DNA from 2 places in the Kocuria sp. KH4 genome. Region 2 is predicted to be linked to the other one. Evidence: riboswitches for the same ligand, from Rfam matches in the RefSeq annotation. Region 2 holds a riboswitch; the other holds the start of a gene.

Region 1 (7,039 bases), on a different contig from region 2:
CGCTCCGGACGGGGGCGCGGGCAGATCCGGGAGGGGCTGGCCTACGTCGGCGGCCGTCCCGACATCGTGGCGGTGCTGGTGACGATCTTCCTCATCGGCACCTTCGGGCTGAACTTCGCCGTGTTCCTGGCCGCCATGGCCGGGCCCGAGTTCGGCCGGGGACCGGAGACCTTCGGGGCGCTCAACTCGGTCCTCGCCGTGGGCACGGTGGCGGGTGCCCTGCTCTCGGCCCGGCGGCGCCGCGCCCGGCTGCGCTACGTCTACGGCGGCAGCGCCGTCTTCGCGCTCAGCTGCCTCGGGGCGGCCACGGCGCCCACCCTGACGGTGTTCGCGCTGTGGCTGGTCCCGTGCGGGCTGTCCTCCCTGACGATCATGACCACCGCCAACGCCTACGTGCAGACGACCACCTCCCCGGTCATGCGCGGGCGGGTGATGAGCCTGTACATGGCCATCTTCATGGGCGGCACCCCGGTCGGGGCGCCTGTGGTCGGGTGGATCACGGACGCCCTCGGGGCGCGGTGGGGGATGGGCGTGGCCGTGGCCGCCGGGCTCGGCGGGGCCCTGGTGGGCGCCCTGTTCTGGCTGCGGCTGCGCGCCCGGGGCTCCGCGGCCGGGGCGGCGTCCCCGGGGACGGCCCCCTAGCGTCCGCCGCCCGCCGCGCGCAGCCGCTCGACGACGTGGTCCACGCAGGCCAGCAGCCGGGCGACGTCGTCGGGCTCGATCGAGACGAAGGTGGCGATCCGCAGCTGGTTGCGCCCCAGCTTGCGGTAGGGCTCCACGTCCACCACGCCGTGGGCGCGCAGCACGGCCGCCACGGCGGCGGCGTCCACGGTGGGGTCGAAGTCCACCGTGGTGATCACCGTGGAGCGGTCCTGCGGGCGGGCCACGAAGGGCGCGGCGAAGGCGGAGTCCTCGGCCCAGGCGTAGACCAGGTCGGAGGACTCCTTCGTGCGGGCCGCCGCCCAGGCCATGCCGCCCCGGCCGTTGAGCCAGCGCAGCTGCTCGTCCAGCATCACCAGCGTGGCCAGCGCCGGGGTGTTGTAGGTCTGGTCCCGGCGCGAGTTCTCCAGGGCCGTGGTCAGCTTGAGGAAGTCGGGGACCCAGCGGCCCGAGGCGCCGATCCGCTCGATCCGCTCGACGGCGGCGGGGGAGAACGCCCCCAGCCACAGCCCGCCGTCGGAGCCGAGGTTCTTCTGCGGGGAGAAGTAGTAGACGTCCGCCGCGGAGAGGTCCGCGGCCATCCCGCCCGCCGCCGAGGTGGCGTCGACCAGCACCAGCGCCTCGTCGGCGATGCCGGCGGGCCGGACCACGGGGGCGGCCACGCCGGTGGAGGTCTCGTTCTGCGGCCACGCGTAGACGTCCACGCCGTCCTCGGCTCGGGGCTCCGGCCGGGTGCCGGGGGCGGACTCGACCACCGAGGAGGCCTCCAGGAACGGCGCGGCGTCCGTGGCCTGGGCGAACTTGGCGCCGAACTCCCCGAACACCAGGTGCTGGGCCCTGGCCTCGACCAGCCCGAAGACGGCGGCGTCCCAGAAGGCGGTGGCCCCGCCGACGCCGAGCAGGACCTCGTGGCCCTCGGGGAGCGCGAGGAACTGCGCCAGGCCCTCGCGCACGGAGCGCACGAGCCCCCGGACCGGCGCCTGCCGGTGGGAGGTCCCGAGCAGCCCCGCCCCGGCCCGGGCGACGGCGTCGACCTGCTCCGGGCGGACCCGGGAGGGCCCCGCGCCGAACCGGCCGTCGGCGGGGAGCAGGTGCTGGGGGATGGTGACGTGTGCGGACAACGGGTGCTCCCTCGTGACGGACGTGCGGCAGGCGGCGGGCGGGGCGGCGGAGCCGGGGCGTGCGCGGCCGGGCCCCGGCCCATTCTGCCCCACCCGGGGCCGGTCCCCGCCGCCGGGGCGCGGCCCCCTCCGCGGCGGGGGCGCGCGGACTAAGCTCGTGCGGGAGGACAGGACCGGGCGGGATCCCCGGGGACGGACGGCCGGACGAAGGATGACTGAGGCATGAGCGATCTGATCGACACCACGGAGATGTACCTGCGGACCGTGCTCGAGCTCGAGGAGGAGGGCATCACGCCCATGCGGGCGCGCATCGTCGAGCGCCTCGACCACTCCGGGCCGACCGTCTCGCAGACGGTGTCCCGGATGGAGCGCGACGGACTGCTGACGGTGGGACCCGACCGCTCCCTGGTGCTCACCGAGCTGGGCCGCGAACGGGCGGTGCAGGTGATGCGCAAGCACCGTCTGGCGGAGCGGCTGCTGGCCGACGTCATCGGGCTGGACCTGGCGCAGGTCCACGACGAGGCGTGCCGCTGGGAGCACGTGATGAGCGAGCAGGTCGAGCGGCGGCTGGTGGACCTGCTGCACAGCCCCCGCTACTCCCCGTACGGCACACCGATCCCCGGCCTGGCCGCACTGGGCGTCGGGGACAGCCCGTCGGCGGCGGGGCACCCCTCCCTGCTCGACGCCGCCCGGGCCGATCCGGAGGGGACCCACACCGTGGCGCTGCTGCCGGAGGTCGTGCAGGCCGATTCCGCGCTGCTGGGCGTGCTGAGCGACGTGGGCGTGCTGACCGGGGCCGTGGTCCGGGCGCGCGTGGAGGGCCAGCGGGTGCGCATCGAGGTCGCCCGCACCGGCCGGTCCGCGGAGATCGACCTGCGCACGGCCGGGGCCATCCGAGTCCTCGCCGCCTGAGCGACCCCGCCGCCCTTGTGGGGACGTTCACAAGGCACTTTCGGCCAGTTCGGCCGGGCCGGGCCCCGTCCACGGTGAACGCCCTGGTCAGCGGGCGACCCCGAGGTCTCCGGACCCTCGCTCCACCGTTCGCCGGCCGGTCGCACTGATAGCCGGAAGCGACACAATCCGCGGATTTCGGGGCGTCTCGCGATGCAATTCCGTGACCCTCCGTGATCAAAACGTGACACTTCCGTAACCGGTCATGTATTGTTCAACGCGTGCCGATCACTGGTCGGATCGGCACCCTCGTGCACATCGCCGAATTCTGCCGGTGCCCGGGGCCCATGCACAGAAACTGCTTGGCAGAAGCGGGGGAACCATTTCCGGTCCCGGTGATCCGGGGCCTTGGGGTTAAGTCGTTCAGAGCGCACGCGCTCTGCGGCCGGGTGACTCCCACCCGAATCCGACAGCTCACCTCGTAGGCAAAGGGAGGAACACACCCATGGCTATTTTCAAGCAGAGCACTGCCCGCCACCGCGCCGAGACCGCCTCGCACGCCGTGCGCAACACCACGATCGCCGCCGCCGCCGGTGCCGCGATCGTCGGCTCCATCGCCCCGGCCCAGGCCTACGCCGAGATCCCCGCGTCCTCCGGCGCCGCCTACTCGGCCCCCGCCTCGGCCGCCGCCTCGCTGGCCTCCTACACCTACCAGGCGCCCGTCGCCGCGCAGCCCGCGGCCCCGGCCTACCAGGCCCCGGCCCCCGCCCCGCAGCCGGCGGTCTCCACCGCGAGCGTGACCCCGCAGTCCAACGCCACGACCGAGATCCCCGCGGCCGCCGGCGGCATCGTGGGCACCGCCCACCAGGGCATCGGCTCCGCCTACGTCTACGGCGGCACCTCCTTCGGCGCCTGGGACTGCTCCGGCTTCACCCAGTGGGTCTTCGCCCAGAACGGCATCGACCTGCCCCGCACCACCTGGGCCCAGTTCGCCGCCGGCACCCCCGTGACCACCCCCCAGCCCGGCGACCTCGTCTCCCAGAACGGCGGCGGCCACGTGGGCATCTACATCGGCGGCGGCAAGATGATCTCGGCGCTGAACCCGGCGCAGGGCACGCAGATCCACTCCGTCAACGCCATGCAGCTCGACGGCTACTACCGGATCGGCTGATCCGGCCCGTCCCCCGCGGCGACCCCAGGGTCGCCGCGGGGGACACCCGGTCCGTCCCGGACCACCGCGACCCGCGCTCCCGGGTCCGCCGCACCCCCTCCGCCTCCCCGGGCCCGGTGCGCACCGCCCCCTGGGCACCCCATCCTCTGTCTTCCCGCCGTGCGCGGCCCTCCGGATCCGGACGGCGCCGCGCTGCCGGAGATCGGATCACCCCGCGTGCCCTCGCGCGGGGTGATCCGTGCTGTCACCGCAGTCTCCCGGCAGGTCCGCCCGGCCCTCCAGAAAGCCTGCTGAATCCCCCATGACTCGTGACCTGACCTCCACCACCGGCGTCCGCTCCCTCCTCTCCGGCCGGGCCCGCACCGTGGCCGCCGTCGCCGCCTTCTCCGGCCTGGCCCTGGCCACCACCGTCTCCGCGCAGGAGGCCCCGGCCCAGGAGGCCGCCGCCGACGCCCCGCTGTCCGCCGTGGCCGCCGCGACCCCCTCCGCCGCCCCGACCGTCTCCCTCGAGCCGGCCGCCCACGTGGTGAAGGCCCACCAGCCGTCCGAGCACCGGGCGGAGCGGAAGGCGGCGCCGAGGACGGCGGAGCCGCAGGTCCGTCCGGCCGACCAGCAGCAGGCGGCCGCGCCGGCCGCCCAGCCGGTCGTCGCCCCGGCCCCGCAGCCGGCCGCCCCCGCCGTCCAGGCGGCCCCCGCCGCGGCCCCCGTGGCCCAGCCGGCGCCGAAGCCGGTGGCCGCCCCCAAGCCGGTGGTCGCCCCGAAGCCTGCTCCGGCACCGCAGCCCGTCGTGCAGGCGGCCCCGAAGCCCGCGGCCGCTCCGAAGCCCGTCGTGCAGGCGGCCCCGGCGGCCGAGCGCACCGTCACCCCGCAGAGCTCCGCCTCCGGCAAGGGCGCCACCATCTCCTCGGCCGCCCTGGGCCAGCTCGGCGTCGGCCAGGACTGCACGGCCCTGGTCAGCAACGCCCTGCGCGCCGCCGGGATCAACCACCACGGCTGGCCCGCCTCCTACCTGAGCCTCGGCACGCAGGTCTCCGCCGGCCAGGCCAAGCCCGGCGACCTCGTCTACTACGCGGACGGCGGCATGGGCATGGCCCACATCGGCATCTACATCGGCGGCGGCAAGGCCGTGCACGGCGGCTGGAACGGCGGCACCACGGTCATCGACAGCGTCAACGTGGGCTCCGGCCCGGTCTACGTCCGCGTGCGCTGAGCGCACGCGAGAGCATCGCTGCGGGTGCGCGGGACCTGGTCGGCCAGACAGGTCCCGCGCACCCGTCGTTCGTCCGGGCGCCCGCCCGCCCTCCGGTCCCGGAGCACGCCACCGGCCGGGGCGCCTGCACGCCCCGGCCGGAGCTTCCGGCGCCGATAGACTGGGCCCATGGCCACCGACTTCAGCCGCAACGCCCGCACGAGCCTGGACCGTGAGTACGCCTACATGGCCTACGGCATGATCGGCGGCGCCGTGCCCGGGATCGTGGCCGGCTTCGTGGTGGCCGCCTTCGTCGGCCACGCCGCCATGTGGCTGTCCGTCCTCGGCGGCGCCGGGATCGTGCTGGGCCTGCTCACCGGGATCCTGCTCCACCGGCGGCACCGTGCCGCGGCGGAGTCGGACGAGGCGAAGGGGAGCCCCGCAGCGCGGGAATGACGTGCTCCCGCAGCAGCGGCGCCAGATCGGCCGGCAGGCCGGCGAGCGGGACGTCGTCCAGCCGCAGCCAGCGCAGCTCCTCGATCTCCGCCCGGGCCTCCGGGCGCCCGGTGAGCGGCGCGGTGAACACCGTGGCGTGCACCCACGTGGCGGCCTCGTTCGCGGCGGGGGCCCGGAACTGCCCCAGCAGGCGCAGCTGACCGGGGCGCAGCGCCAGGCCGACCTCCTCGGCGGTCTCCCGCACGGCCGCCTCGACGGCGGTCTCGCCCGGGTCCAGCTTGCCGCCCACCAGCATGAACCGGTCGGTGCCCCGCTTGCGCACCGTGAGCAGTGCGCCGTCGTCGTCGCGCAGGCACACCGCCGTGATCGTGAGGACCTCCACGTCGGCGGGCGAGCCCCGGTCCGCGCCGGTGCGCAGCCGCTCGACCTCGCCCTCCAGGTTCCGGGCGGCGCGGGCCGCCCAGCGCCGCTGCGCGGCCGGCGTGCGGTAGAGCGGCTGCCGGTCCCGCAGCGCCTCAAGCACCCGTAGCCGCCCGGCGGCGAAGTCGGCGTCGGGCACGTGCGCGTACTCCCGGCGCACGCCCTCGGTGTAGGCCGCGTACCCGTCCGGCGCCGACCCCAGCACGGCGAGGTCCGCGTCCAGCAGGAGCGCCCCGGGGAGGTCGCCGGGGGCGGCCGCGTGGTCGAAGGTGAGCAGGACCAGCCGCCGGACCTCGGCGACCACCTCCGGGGCGAGACCGGCCGCGGACAGGCGGTCCCGGGCCAGGTCGGCGGAGTCCCGTTCGTCCTGCCCGGGCCGGCCGGCGTAGACGGCGTCGTGGAACCAGGCGCCCAGCAGGAGCGCGTCGTGCTGCGCCCGGCCCAGCCCGGCCCCGGCGGTCAGCTCCTCGAGGGCCTCGAGGACCGCCAGCAGGTGCGCGCGGCCGTGGTAGTGCCGGTGCGGCTCCCCCCAGCGGTCGACGAGCTCCGCGCCGAGCTGCGGCAGGCCGGGGAAGCGCCCGTCCCACCGCCGGCGCAGCACCCGGGCGATCCGCTCCGGGCGCGCCCGGGCGGGCACGCGCAGGCCGCTGCGCAGCAGCACCCGGGTGAGCTCGCGTCCCGGGACCGGCCGCGCGCCCGCGGCCACCGCCCGGTCGTAGAGGCTTCCCCGCACGTCGTAGTGGTCCCGGTCGAACGCGCGCCGGGGCACGCCCAGCCGGTGCGCGAAGGCGTGCAGCTCCTCGTAGGAGGAGTCGGAGACCAGGTGCGAGAAGTGCGTCCCGTGCGCGGGCCACAGCGGCGGATCGATGTAGACGGGCATGGCACCGATCCTAGACGCGCCCGGTTCGCGGGCTTCCCGGGCAGCACCTAGACTGTTCGGCGTCGCCCCCGTAGCTCAGGGGATAGAGCACGGCTCTCCTAAAGCCGGTGTCGTTGGTTCGAATCCAATCGGGGGCACCACCGGGACGCCCCGGACCACCCGGTCCGGGGCGTCCCGCCGTCCGGGCCCCGCCGCTCAGCGCGGCGGGTCCGCGGGGCGCCCCCGCTCGCCGGCCGGAGACCGCGGCACCC
Region 2 (7,039 bases):
CGGCCACGGCCGCCACCGTCCACACCACCGACGCCACCTCGGCCAGTCCCATCGTGGCCGTGAACAGGGGATGCTCCGCTTTCTGGCCGTCGCCGCGGCCGTTGCCGTGACGGTTCCCGCCACGGGTTCTCGGCACGACACCGAGAGCGAAGAGCAAGGCCCCCAGCACCACGACCAGGGCGCTGTTGTGCACCACCTCGACCACCGGCAGGCCCCAGCGCACCAGCGCCCCCGGATCAGCGGCCAAACGCGCAGCCCCCGAGCCGCTGTAGAGCATCGCCAGGGCCAACACCACCAAGGCCACGATCAAGGCAGCAGCGATCTGCCACGGCCTCACCCTGTGATCGCCCGGCCTGCCCGGCCCGGTGTGCCTCTGCCCGGTGTGCTCGGGCGTTGTCGTACTCATCAGCTGCTCTCTTCCACCCGCCTGTGGGCGACGGGACAAGTTGCCTCCATTCTCCCTGGCTGATGCCCCGGTCAAACCCCCAATGACCGGAGACGGTGGTCAGCGCCTGCTGGTGCTGCCGCTGTGATGCTCAGCTCCCAGCGACAAGCGGGCGTTGCCGGGCCCCTCAAGAACCAGCTCAACGGCCTGATCCGGCAACTCATAAACCAGCTCCGCCTGCAGGATCTCGCCCTGCTGCAGGGACACCGGGCCCGTGGACGCCCACGCCAGCTGTGACTGGCGCCCGCCCAACCGTTCCACCGCATAATCCTCGGCATTGAACTCGAGGCCCCCCGGTTCCATCACGGTGATCTCCAGCAGGACCTGCACACGGTGACTGCCCTCGGCCACTGGTCCGATGAGTTCGGGAGGCACCTCACCCGGTTGCGGACCAACCTGCGCATAGGGCAGCACACCATTGATGCGCGCCAGTCCACCAGGCACAGAGCCGGAGGCTCCCAGCATGGTGCTCGGTGCCTCCTCGGCGGCCACCCCACGGGCGAGCACCGCAAAGAGAACCAACAGACAGGCCGCCGGCATCATCCAGCGCCACCGGCTGCGAGGACGCTGTGCGACGGACGGGCCCTTGATTGTCACGGAGGTGGTCATGACACCACAGTGAGGAGCCAACCCTGGAGAAACGTTGCCACGACATCCGCCAGTACACGACGCCAACCGGGACCTCGTCTTCCTGCGCGCCTTGGATCCCGTGTCCTCGACACCCCACCGGTAGGCCGGGGGCCCTATTTCAGGAGTTCCTCTCGCTTTGGGGAATGCGCTGCAGTCGGCCGAGGCCGGGCAGGAACCGGCCGACACCAGCGGCGTAGGAGCCGTAGTCCTGGGGATGGGTGGCCAGCAGGTAGGGCTCTTCGACGAGACGGACCTGAAGTTCGACGGCCAGCAGCAGGCACAGCCACGCTGCTGCACTCACCACGGTGGGCACCAGGAGGGTCAGTCCCAGCAAGGTGGTGAGCATCGCGGTGAAGACGGGGTTGCGGATCACCGCGAAAACTCCGGTGGTCACCAGCTCGGTGCGTTCGGCGGCGTCCACCCCGATCCGCCAGGAAGCGCCCATGCCAGCCTGGGAGACCAGCACACCGACGAACCCCACGACGGTGATGACCAGCCCAGCCCACGCGATGACCTCCGGCAACCGGGGTGCGGTCACGGAGCCGGTGAGCGCCAGCGAGGGGCCGGCCGCACCGAGGACCAAGGCCACGGCGAACAGAACCCCGCCCCACCACTCCGCCGTCCCCGGTGCCCCGCTGATGCCCTGGAAACCAGTGGAGCCGGTGCGGGCCCGGTGGATCCAGGACCGCACCCCGAACGCGGCCACCAGACCGGTCAGGTACAGGCCCAGCGCGAGGGCCGGGGCCAAGTCAGTCATCATCGTCGTCCTCCTCGATTGGACGGGCCCGTCCAGGCCTTCCAGCTTTCAGGAGCGGTGCCGGCCAGGGCGGCACTGGCGAACTCAACAACGGCCTGGGGCCCAACCGTGCCGGTGAGCCGGTAACGCCCCGTGGAGCCATGACACTGACAGTACATAGGTTCGTGTACCTTTGGGGCATGAGCACGGTGACCCTCACACATGCCTCGGCCCTGTCCCGGCTGGGTAATGCCCTCTCGGATGCGACGCGCACCCAGGTCCTGCTGGCCCTGCGCGAAGGACCGGCCCGGCCCTCGGAGCTGGCTCAATCCCTTGGTGTCTCCAAGCAGGTGATGTCCAATCAGCTGGCCTGCCTGCGTGGCTGCGGGCTGGTGGCCTCTACCCCGGAAGGGCGTAGCACCTGGTACTCCCTGGCCGATCCCCGCCTGGGCGAGGCCCTGGGGGACCTGCTGGAGCTGGTGGTCACCGTGGACCCGACCTGCTGCTCCCCGGAAGGATGCACCTGCGCATGACCTCTCTGACCCTGGGTCCTAAGCCCGTCACCGATGCCCGCCGAGCGGTGCTGCACCGGCGGGTGCGCTGGATCGTGGCCGGCACCATCACCTACAACGTGCTCGAGGCGATCATCGCGATCACCGCCGGGCGCATTGCGTCCTCCTCGGCACTGATCGGGTTCGGCCTGGACTCCATCGTCGAGGTCCTCTCGGCGGCCGCGGTGGCCTGGCAGTTCGCCGCCCCCGACCCGCACCGCCGGGAGAAGATGGCCATGCGGGTGATCGCCCTCTCCTTCTTCGGGCTGGCCACCTTCGTCACCATCGACGCGATCCGCACCCTGGCCGGGGCCGCCGAACCCGAGCACTCCCCGGTGGGGATCGTGCTGGCGGCCGTGAGCCTGGTGATCATGCCGTTCCTGTCCTGGTTCGAACGCCGCACCGGCCGGGAACTGGGCTCGGCTTCGGCGGTGGCCGACTCGAAGCAGACCTTGCTGTGCACCTACCTCTCGGCCGTGCTCCTGGTGGGCCTGGTGCTCAACAGCACCCTGGGCTGGTCCTGGGCCGATCCGCTGGCTGCCCTGGTGATCGCCGCCGTGGCCGTGAAGGAAGGGCTGGAAGCTTGGCGCGGGGATGCCTGCTGCGCCCCGATCTCGGTCCTCACTGCCGAAGACAGCACACGTGACAGCGACGGCTGTGGCGGATGCGGGGCCACATGCACCTGCTGCGCCCACTGAAATTCAGCCCGCACGCACCGGCACCGCGTGACAGGCGCCGGTGCGTGCGGCTTCTCAGATGCCCGGGTAGGCGGGAATCGGGGCGGACAGCGCGCAATCCTCCGATGAGCAGAAGCGGGCCCTACGCACCGGTAGTCCGATTGGGGCTTCGGTGGGCATTTCTCCGGCCACCATGCTGATCATCGCCCCACCGGTCACCACCAGGGCCGACAGAGCCAGGGCGTCCGCGGCCTGGTGCAGGGTGAAGTAACCCAGGGTGGGCCCGAGCAGGATCAGGACGGCGAAGCCTAGAGCCAGCAGACCTGGCGGCGCCGGGCGATGTGTGCCCGGCGAACCCGTGGCGATGCTAGGAGCACCACTGAGTACGCGCATCCTCAGGCCCTCCCATAATTTCCAGGAAATTCACAGAAGAAATTCGATAAAACTCTAGGGATTTATCAAATCTTGATCTTTTTCTTCATGATCTCTATACATTCTCGAATCCGACTGTGATTGTTTCGTGATCATCTTGTACTCTTCGGTGCGTGCCGACCGCTGATCCTGTCGGCGCCCTCGTGCACATCGCCGAATTCTGCCGGTGCCCGGGGCCCATGCACAGAAACTGCTTGGCAGAAGCGGGGGAACCATTTCCGGTCCCGGTGATCCGGGGCCTTGGGGTTAAGTCGTTCGGAGCGCGTGCGCTCCGCGGCCGGGTGTCTCCCACCCGAATCCGACAGCTCACCTCGTAGGCAAAGGGAGGAACACACCCATGGCTATTTTCAAGCGCAGCACTGCCCGCCACCGCGCCGAGACCGCCTCGAACGCCGTGCGCAACACCACGATCGCCGCCGCGGCCGGTGCTGCGATCGTCGGCTCCATCGCCCCGGCCCAGGCCTACGCCGAGATCCCCGCCGCCAGTGGAACTTCCTATGCGGCTCCGGCCTCCGCGATGGCCGACCTGGCCTCCTACACCTATCAGGCCCCCGCTGCGCAGGCCCCGACCGTTCAGGCTGCCTCTTCCGTGAGCCCGCAGTCCACCACCACGACCGCGATTACCCCGGCCGCCGGCGGGATCGTCGGCACCGCCCAGCAGGGCGTGGGGGGCGGCTACGTCTGGGGTGGAACCTCGTTCGGCGCGTGGGATTGCTCCGGCTTCACCCAGTGGGTCTACGCCCAGAACGGCATCGACCTGCCCCGCACGAGCTTCCAGCAGATCGCCGCCGCCACGCCGACCACCACTCCGCAGCCTGGTGACCTGGTGTCCCAGAACGGCGGCAACCACATCGGCATCTACATCGGCGGCGGCAAGATGATCTCGGCGCTGAACCCCACCCAGGGGACCTTCGTTCACTCCGTCAACGCCATGGCCCTCGACGGGTACTACACCTACCGCTGAGTCTCGCCACAACGCCGGTGGCCACGCCTTCTGAAGCCATTCCCCCAGTGCGGGGTGCCTCGAAAGCACCAACACCTGAAAGCCTTTCAAGGTACCCCGCGCCAGTGGTCGGAGCCACGAACAGCAGCGTCACGGTCCTGCCGCGGCGTGAGTCGGTGGCCAACGGATGGGGCAGGAGGCGACCTTGCCGGCCGACCCATAGGGCACCCGCGGCCACGCCTGCACTCCCGCCGAACTGGATTGGCCCCCTCCTGCCACGCAGGGGCGACGCTGCGGCAGGACGACCCGCCGGGGGCGCGGTGCGGGATCGGGGAACGGGGATGCCGCAGTGGCGGACGGCATCCCCGTCCGCCCATACCGTAGGAACGCAAGCTGGACGTTGCCCGGGCCTCGTTCGACCCTCATCCCGTTTGATACAGATTCTGCTGTACGGTTATGGCATGAGGATCTTGTCCCCGGTCGAGGTGATGTCCCGGTTCGGCAAAGCACTGGCCGATCCCACTCGGGCCGCGGTGCTCTTGCAGCTGCAGCAGGGCCCGGCGGTGCCCTCGGAGCTGGCGGCTCGGATCGGGGTGAGTCGCCAGATCCTGTCCAATCATCTGGCCTGCTTGCGTGACTGCGGGTTGGTCGTGGGCGTGCCGATCGGGCGCAATGTGCGCTATGAGCTCTCGGACCCGAAGCTGGCTCATGCCCTGGAGGACCTGCTGGGCACCATCCTCACCGTCGAGGCGGTGTGCCGGTGCGGCACCCCTGAGTGCACCGCCGAGGACCTTGCTGATGACGCCACCGTCCAGGAGGTCCCGGCATGAGCGGGGAACACCACCACGCCCATGCCGCCACCGGGCGGCGGGGCAAGCTGGCGGTGGTCTTCCTCATCACCGCCACAATCATGGTCGCCGAGATCATCGGTGCTGTGATCTCGGGCAGTCTGGCGCTGCTGGCCGATGCCGGGCACATGTTCACCGACTCGGCCGGATTGCTGATCGCTTTCATCGCCGCGACCCTGGCGCTGAAGCCGGCCACGGACAAGCGCACCTGGGGCTACAAGCGCGCCGAAATCGTGGCCGCAGCCGCACAAGCATCCGTACTGCTGGCCGTGGGCGGGTTCGTGGCCGTCGAAGGGGTGCGCCGGCTGCTGGAGCCCCCGGAAGTCGAGTCCTCGGCCATGCTCTGGTTCGGGGTGATCGGGTTGGTCGGCAACATCATCGGGTTGGTCATCCTGGCCTCGGGGCGGGGAGAGAACCTGAACATGAAGGCCGCCTTCCTGGAGGTCGCCAATGACGCGCTGGGCTCGGTGGCGGTGATCGTCTCCGCGATCGTCATCGCCACCACCGGGTGGACCCAGGCGGATGCGCTCGTGTCCCTGCTCATTGCCGCCCTGATCGTGCCCCGGGCGCTGATCTTGTTGCGCGACACCGTCGAAGTGCTGATGGAGACCACCCCAAAGGGACTGGACTTGGAGGAGGTGCGCACCCGCCTGGAGGCCCTGCCGCACGTGGTCGGTGTGCACGACCTGCACGCCTCACGCATCGACTCCGACACCCCGGTGCTCTCAGCCCACGTCACCGTCCACGACGGCTGCCTGACCGCCGAACACGCCGGGGTCGTGCTCAAAGACCTGCAGACCTGTGTGGCCCGTGATTTCCACGTGGCTATCGAGCACTCCACCTTCCAGATCGAACCGGCCTCCCACCGCCAGGACGAGACCTTTCATCACTAGTCGCCACTCCACTCACCCCGGACCCTAAGCACAGAACGGAAACCCCTTGTGAGCACCACCGCCAGCACGCCCACCTCCCAGCGCAAACCCTCCAGGGCCAAGATCATCGTGTGGATCCTGCTGGTCGCCGTCGTGGCCGCCGTGGCCATTCCCATCCTGGTGGCCCGTGCCAATTCCACCCCGGAAGTACCCGAGGACGCCGGGCAACTCGTGCGAGAGAACAGTCGGGTACTCTCGAAGGCTCCGAATGAGCAAGCGGTGCTGGTGGAGTTTTTGGACTACGAGTGTGAAGCCTGCCGGGCCGCCTACCCCTTCATCGAGGAGCTGCGGGACGAGTACGCCGACACCGTGACATTCGTGCACCGGTATTTCCCGCTGCCGGGCCACCGCAACTCCGTCAACGCCGCGGTGGCCGTGGAGGCCGCCGCTCAGCAGGGACAATACGAGGCGATGTACCAGCGCATGTTCGAGACCCAGGCCGACTGGGGAGAGTCCGCCGAGGACCAGAGCGCGCTCTTCCGCGGCTTCGCCGAGGACCTCGGCCTGGACATGGCCGCTTTCGACGCCGCGGTGGCCGACCCGGCCACCGAAGAGCGGGTCAAGCTCGATGTCGCTGACGGTGAAGCCCTGGGCGTGGCCGGGACCCCGACGTTCTACCTCGACGGAGAAGTGCTCAACCCCGAGACCCTGGAAGACTTCCGGGCTGCTGTCGAGACCGCAGCCACAGACTGACCCGATGGCCACTCCATCGCGCACCACGACCCCACCGCCCGTCTCGTCGACCCCGGCTCCGCCAGAGACGGGGCGGCGCCGGGGTGCCGTCCCCGCTGCTGTTATCGGCGTCGGACTGGTGAGCCTCGCGGTGCTGTGGCTCGCCCTGGGCT

Evidence for each region. A riboswitch is a leader RNA that binds a small molecule or an ion and turns the genes downstream of it on or off. The one in region 2 is predicted to bind cyclic di-AMP.
Region 1: linked by a shared signal. The riboswitch ahead of ACWCOM_RS09350 (C40 family peptidase) and the one ahead of ACWCOM_RS11925 (C40 family peptidase) in region 2 are both predicted to bind cyclic di-AMP.

Annotation. Positions count from the first base shown of each region.
Region 1 covers NZ_JBSJYX010000010.1:50,856-57,894, forward strand. Annotated here, with positions in the region: gene ACWCOM_RS09335 (MFS transporter) at 1-642, shown strand, start outside; gene serC (phosphoserine transaminase) at 639-1,781, opposite strand; gene ACWCOM_RS09345 (metal-dependent transcriptional regulator) at 2,004-2,693, shown strand; cyclic di-AMP (ydaO/yuaA leader) riboswitch at 2,982-3,172, shown strand; gene ACWCOM_RS09350 (C40 family peptidase) at 3,178-3,843, shown strand; gene ACWCOM_RS09355 (C40 family peptidase) at 4,145-5,053, shown strand; gene ACWCOM_RS09360 (hypothetical protein) at 5,222-5,488, shown strand; gene ACWCOM_RS09365 (NUDIX hydrolase) at 5,406-5,870, opposite strand; partial or broken gene ACWCOM_RS09370 (DUF4031 domain-containing protein) at 5,913-6,788, opposite strand; tRNA gene ACWCOM_RS09375 (tRNA-Arg) at 6,853-6,928, shown strand; gene ACWCOM_RS09380 (hypothetical protein) at 6,984-7,039, opposite strand, start outside.
Region 2 covers NZ_JBSJYX010000015.1:52,270-59,308, forward strand. Annotated here, with positions in the region: gene ACWCOM_RS11895 (cytochrome c oxidase assembly protein) at 1-406, opposite strand, end outside; gene ACWCOM_RS11900 (hypothetical protein) at 506-1,054, opposite strand; gene ACWCOM_RS11905 (methyltransferase family protein) at 1,194-1,835, opposite strand; gene ACWCOM_RS11910 (ArsR/SmtB family transcription factor) at 2,012-2,344, shown strand; gene ACWCOM_RS11915 (cation transporter) at 2,341-3,060, shown strand; gene ACWCOM_RS11920 (hypothetical protein) at 3,115-3,432, opposite strand; cyclic di-AMP (ydaO/yuaA leader) riboswitch at 3,613-3,803, shown strand; gene ACWCOM_RS11925 (C40 family peptidase) at 3,809-4,435, shown strand; gene ACWCOM_RS11930 (ArsR/SmtB family transcription factor) at 4,876-5,244, shown strand; gene ACWCOM_RS11935 (cation diffusion facilitator family transporter) at 5,241-6,155, shown strand; gene ACWCOM_RS11940 (DsbA family protein) at 6,204-6,887, shown strand; gene ACWCOM_RS11945 (cytochrome c oxidase assembly protein) at 6,892-7,039, shown strand, end outside.